DNA from 2 places in the Metabacillus sediminis genome. Region 1 is predicted to be linked to the other one. Evidence: riboswitches for the same ligand, from Rfam matches in the RefSeq annotation. Region 1 holds a riboswitch; the other holds the start of a gene.
What was found. A riboswitch is a leader RNA that binds a small molecule or an ion and turns the genes downstream of it on or off. The one in region 1 is predicted to bind cobalamin.
Positions count from the first base shown of each region.

Region 1 (3,233 bases):
TCCTTTTTCCGGTCGGGAAGCAAATCCCGGAACGCTTTTTGAATCGACAGGGTGACCGGTCCCGGCTTTCCTTTGCTGTAGGATTTGCCGTCAATTTTTACAATCGGCATAACTTCGATCGTTGTAGAGGAGATAAAGGCTTCCTCATACTGATCGAGTTCGGATGCCTGAATTTCTCTTTCCACTGTATTTACCCCGGCATTTCTGCATGCTTCCAATATTTTAAGGCGTGTGATCCCGTTCAAAATGAAGTGATTGGAGGGATGCGTATAAACCGTTCCATCCTTAACTGCATAAAAATTTGTTGAGCTTCCTTCTGTGACAATACCGTCCCGCACAAAAATGGTTTCAAATTTTCCTGCGTCCGCAGCTTCCTGTTTCGCCATCACATTCCACAGAAGATTCAGGCTTTTAATGTCGCATCGTTTCCAGCGCATATCCTCCGCTGTGATGACCTCAACGCCGGTTTTTTGAAGCTCTTCCGGACGTTTCGATGGAATCGGATAGGCTACCAGCTGAGCTGGAATATCTGATCCGGGAAAAAGATGATTTCTTGGGCTGACCCCTCTTGTCACCTGCATATAGATTCCGCCGTCCCATACCTGATTCACTGACACCAATTCTCTTATTCTGTCTTTAAGCTCCGTCAAACTGTAAGGAAGAGAGATTTTGATTTCACCTGCACTTCTTTCGAGTCTCTGAAGGTGTTCATCCATTGTAAAAATTTCTCCCTCATACACGCGGATCACTTCGTATACACCGTCTCCAAACTGATACCCTCTGTCTTCAATATCTACTTTTGCCTGCCCTCTATCAATCAGTTTCGTATTCATCAGGATTTTCATTGTGCACCTCTAACGTTTAGGATTTGTTCTTATCATTACAAACGGTGGGCCGCGCTGTTGTCAAGCACATCCGAATAAATAAAAAAGAATATTTTTGACGGTAAATAGTTGAAATCTGCATTCTTGTCCTATAATATGTATCTATACTAAACACAAGATATAGAATACAAACAAAAAACAAACTACTATATATTGATTATATTCCACAGCAAACGGTGCTAAGATTAGCTTAAAAGGGAATCCGGTGAGATACCGGAACTGTCCCCGCAACTGTAAGTGTGACGAAATGGGCATACCACTGTACGGCTTCGTACGGGAAGGGCTCAAAGTAGGAGGAAGCACAAGTCAGGAGACCTGCCGATGCTGGATATGTTTCGCTTTTCCCGGGGATTGGGAAGATGAAACGGTGGAAATAAAAGATCCTCTTTTATTCTATCGTTTGATCCGCTCAATTGCCAAGAGCGGATTTTTTATTTTCCCTTGGAGGAGGATGGCTATGACAACCGATACGATGACGATGATTACCAATGAAAAAGGCATAAAAGGGCCGTTTGACGAACATGACTTTACTCAATGGATTCAGGAAGCCGGGACGGACTTCCCCCACCTTGATTTGCATCACTTTACAGAGAGATTAAAAGAATTGATTGCATCCAGAGATACATATACAGAAAAACAAATAAAAAACCTAAGCATATTAGAAGGCTTGGCCAATATATCCGAGCTTGAGCCGGATTGGACATACTTCTGTGCCCGTCTGTATTTGGATCAGCTCTATGCTGAAGCGGCCAAAAGCAGGGGCTATGAAAAAAGAGAGCAGTACGGATCATTTCTTGAATTAGTCGATAAGCTTCATAGCATCGGCATTTACGGAGATCTGATTCCGCAAGTCTATAGCCCAAAAGAAATCAGCGAGCTGGGCGAGATAATCGATCCGGACCGCGATCTGCTCTTCACCTATATTGGACTCCGGACACTTGCTGACCGCTACATTGCCCGCGACTACAGCAAAAATGTGATGGAGCTTCCTCAGGAACGGTTTATGATCATTGCAATGACCCTGATGGCAAAAGAGCCGGCGGAGCACAGGATCCACCTCGTAAAAGAAGCATACTGGGCGCTGAGCAATCTTTATATGACGGTTGCGACTCCTACTCTATCAAATGCAGGGAAATCCGTCGGTCAGCTGTCCAGCTGCTTTATCGATACAATTGACGACAGTTTGCAGGGGATTTTTGACAGCAACACAGACATTGCGAATCTTTCGAAAAGCGGCGGCGGCATCGGTGTCTATCTTGGGAAAATCCGCAGCCGCGGCAGTGATATCCGCGGATTCAAAGGCGTTTCCTCCGGTGTGCTTCCGTGGATGAAGCAGCTCAACAATACGGCGGTCAGCGTGGATCAGCTTGGCCAAAGAAAAGGCGCGATTGCGGTTTACCTGGATGTATGGCACAAGGACATTTTCTCATTCCTTGATTCAAAACTGAACAATGGAGATGAGCGTCTCCGCACCCATGACTTGTTCACGGGCGTCTGTCTGCCGGATCTTTTCATGGAACAGGTCGAGGAACGCGGTGACTGGTATTTATTCGACCCGCATGAGGTAAGAAAAACACTCGGCTACAGCCTGGAGGATTTTTTTGACGAGAAAAAAGGCAGCGGCAGCTTCCGGGAAAAATATTGGGAATGTGTCCGCCACTCTGATTTGGCGAAGGAAATCATTCCGGCGATCGATATTATGAAACGCATTATGATCAGCCAGCTGGAATCCGGAACACCGTTTATGTTCTACCGGGATGAAGTGAACCGGATGAATGCCAATGCACATGCTGGAATGGTATATTGTACCAATCTTTGTACAGAAATCACCCAAAACCAAAGCGCTACCACGATGGATGAACAATATACAGAGGATGGAAAAATCATTACGGTGAAAACACCCGGGGATTTTGTTGTCTGCAATCTCTCTTCCATCAGCCTTGCTAAAGCAGTTAGAGAGGATGTGCTTGAACGCCTTGTCCCGATCCAGGTTCGAATGCTTGATAACGTTATCGATTTAAACGAAATACCCGTTCTGCAGGCGAAGCTCACCAATTCGAAATACCGCGCAATCGGACTCGGAACCTTTGGCTGGCATCACCTTCTAGCTCTTGAAGGGATTAAGTGGGAAAGTGAGGAAGCGGTACAGTACGCCGATAAGCTATATGAGAAAATTTCCTTTTTGACCATTCAGGCGAGCTCGGAGCTGGCGAAGGAAAAAGGATCTTATCCGGCATTTGAAGGGTCCGGCTGGGAAACAGGCACTTATTTTGAGAACCGAGGCTACCGTTCTGAAGAATGGCAGGAACTGCAGCAGCAAATCGCTGAAAACGGCATGCGGAACGGCTA
Region 1 is NZ_CP147407.1:1,063,151-1,066,383, reverse strand. Features, by position in the region: gene dat (D-amino-acid transaminase) at 1-845, opposite strand, end outside; cobalamin riboswitch at 1,042-1,222, shown strand; gene WCV65_RS05745 (ribonucleoside-diphosphate reductase subunit alpha) at 1,336-3,233, shown strand, end outside.

Region 2 (3,233 bases), 530 kb from region 1:
GATAAGCAAATCCAAGGACACCAAACATGGTCAGAAATCCGGAAGCGATGCTGACGATTGGCAGGGAAAAACTGCCGAACGCCTGGAATCCAAAATAAATAACACTAACTGCTCCGAGAGATGCACCCGAGGAAACTCCGAGTGTATAAGGATCGGCTAGCGGATTTCTCAGCAGCCCCTGAAAAGCGGCACCTGATAAAGCAAGTGCCGCCCCTACAAGGCCTGCGAGGAGAACACGCGGAATACGAATCGACATTAATATATTTTCATTTGCCTCAGAAGCCGCATTTCCGCCTAATAGAACAGAAACAATTTCAGCTGGAGAAATAGCTGCAGTACCAATAGAAACGGCAGCTAAAAAGGCGACCGCTAAAAAAAGGATCGCCAAAGTATATTGAAAGATACGGTTATTTTGTAAAAACGTCCGGATAGATTGAGTGCGCAAGTTCTTCTACTCCTTCAATTAAACGCGGACCCGGTCTTGTAACTTTATCCGAATGCACGTCAAAAACTGCTTTATTTTTGATTGCGGCAACACTCTCCCAGCCTTTCCGGCTCATCACCTGTTTAATGGGATCCGGACTATAATAGCCATAGGTCGTCACAATGGTATCTGGATTCAATTTAACAATTGCTTCTTCGGTCATTTTCGGCCATCCGCTTTGTGCTGCCGCAGCATTTTCAGCTCCGACCGTCGTTAATATGTCATTAAGGAACGTGTCTTTGCCTGCTGTATAGATTTCGGGTGAAGGAGAAACCTCTACGAACACCCTTTTTCTTCGATCATCCGGGATGCTCGCTGCTTTTTCTTCGATATTGGCAAGATCCTTTTTCATTCCATCAATCATTTTCTCAGACTTCTCACCTTCTCCCGTTGCCTTCCCGATCATTTCCATAGACTCATAAACTTCTTCGAAACTTTGTGCCTCATTGACCACCACTACATCAATTCCTGCATCCTTCAGCTGTTTCAGTCCATCAGCGGAATTATGCGCCCCTGATTCATGTGCCAGCACCAAATCAGGCTGAAGGCCAATAATTTTCTCAACATTAAAATCCATTCCGCCGACTTTTTCTTTCCTAAGAGCTTCTTCCGGATAGTTATCGTTATCGGTTACGCCAACAACTTTATCTCCCAAACCCATAGAAAAGATAATTTCCGTATTGCTCGGAATTAGAGAAACAATTTTCTTCGGCTCATCTTCAATTGTCACTTCTGAATTGGATGCATCTTTTATTATAATTGGAAATTCTGTTTTGTTTTCCTGTGATGCCTGCTGTTCCTTTGTTTTCTCAGGTGCTGCAGAATCAGATGCGCAGCCTCCTAAGACGCCCGCTGTCAAAAGCAGCGCTGTTAAAGCAGATAAGTACTTATTCATTTTTTTATCCCCCGTAATCATTCTTCAATTGCGTTGCCGTCACCAGCTCAAGCTTGGCTGGATTTCCTGAAAAACAAAAAACACCTCCCTGGCAAAAGGAGATGACGGTTCATGTTATGTAGACTGCATAAGCCAATAAGAGACTTTCCTGTCAACGTTAACACCATCCTATCCTCGTAGGTATGCGGTGACGAGGTGTGAGGCAGGTCTCCTGGCTCATGATCATCGCTCCCCGCTCCTTCCCATGCATTGCCGCACAGTGGATTAAGCAGGTCACTCCCATTTACAGTGGCGGGACCGCGCCGGAGTTAAACCGGCTTCCCTTTTAAGCTGACAAAAAAATCAGCACCTACACCTTATCGATATGAATATTTCGTACACGAAGTATTATACACAACCTTAAGCCTCATGTCAGTCGCTTTCTATTAACTTATGAAAAGGAAAAAGCAGCAGACAGCTGCTTTTCACAGTCGTTAATCAAAGTACACCTGTTTTTCTGCATCCCATCCATACTCAAACAAAATTCTAATCTGGCTTTCTGTAATTCTGCCAACAGAAAGTTCAGGAAGTTCATCCAGTCCAAAAAAACCTGCATCCAATGTCTCAAAACCAGTTGTGAGCTTGCCCCCTATTTCTTCACACAAAAAGAAAAGCTTATAAATATGATAGGCTCCAGGCGGATGAGGATGGCACTTCTTGTCCATCACCGCAATCAGCCTTACTGGCTTAACTTCTAACCCAGACTCCTCAAATGCCTCCTTTGCTGCATTTTCCGAAGGACTTACCCCGATATCCGCCCATCCTCCAGGCAGGGACCAGCGACCATCCATCATCTCCCGAACGAGAAGGATCTTGTTGTCTCTAAAAACAACTGCTCTAACATCCACTTTAGGCGTCTGATAGCCTGTTTCGTTTGCGAACAATTCTGGAAGCTTTTCCATCGGCACTTCGGTATATTGGGCCATAATCTCCTGACTCAGCTCCCTCAGACGCTCAAACCGCTCTATATCAAATTGGTCCTTTGAATAAGCAAGACCCGCCTGTGAAAGAGACTGAATCTCCTTTGCCCATGTTACCCACTTTGGCTCCATGATTCTCCTCCTATCCCTATCCTCTATTTGCATTGTATCCTATGTAAGGATGACATGCATAGACACGGCTTTTGATGAAGGGCTTAGCGGAATATCTCATCACCAAACCATTTCTCTCGTTGAGTAATTTTTATAGATTGAGTAACCGCCTTCTTATGGGACCTAGTTTCAGTTCGGAACAGGTATATTTCCCCATTTTTCAAAAAGAAGAGGTTTATCCCTTTCCAAACAGCTTGTCCCCGCTTTATATTGGTGAAGGATTTTCTATTAATGAGCGGAGGGTTCAAAAGATGAGAGATATGGGCAGAAGAATAGTGATTAGTCTGGTGCTGGCAGGGATTATACTGGGGGGAATGAGTGTATCGTTTGCCAATTTGCCGGACGAAGATCAGCGGGAAGAAAATTTAATTGTCCGCCCTTAAGTCGGTTCTCAAACTAAAAAGAGCAGCCGGGATCCTGATCCCGAACTGCCTTCTTCCTTTAAGTTAACGTAACAAACAGGCTGCACTGACAGATACCCGCTTTTTCTTACTTTCCATTATATAATCCCTTTTGAATCCTTTGGCCCCTGTTCAAGAAGGGGATCATTCTGGATGATAAGATGGGCTGTTTTTTTGGGCTCATCAATGGTTTCGTGTATTTTCTGTGCTCCGGATTTCCACTCAATGTTAACCTGGCCGTCTGCGTATTCCCGTTCCTTCGCTGTGTTTTCAGTGCAGTCTACCCAGATGGACGTGTCGAATAAATGGTGAAGTGTATTTTT
Region 2 is NZ_CP147407.1:1,592,620-1,595,852, reverse strand. Features, by position in the region: gene WCV65_RS08450 (iron ABC transporter permease) at 1-445, opposite strand, end outside; gene WCV65_RS08445 (ABC transporter substrate-binding protein) at 408-1,379, opposite strand; cobalamin riboswitch at 1,563-1,747, opposite strand; gene WCV65_RS08440 (NUDIX hydrolase) at 1,853-2,470, opposite strand; gene WCV65_RS08435 (protein YkpC) at 2,761-2,892, shown strand; gene WCV65_RS08430 (hypothetical protein) at 3,009-3,233, opposite strand, start outside.
Region 2: it holds a riboswitch for cobalamin, as region 1 does, so the genes downstream of both, WCV65_RS08445 (ABC transporter substrate-binding protein) here and WCV65_RS05745 (ribonucleoside-diphosphate reductase subunit alpha) in region 1, are expected to answer to the same signal.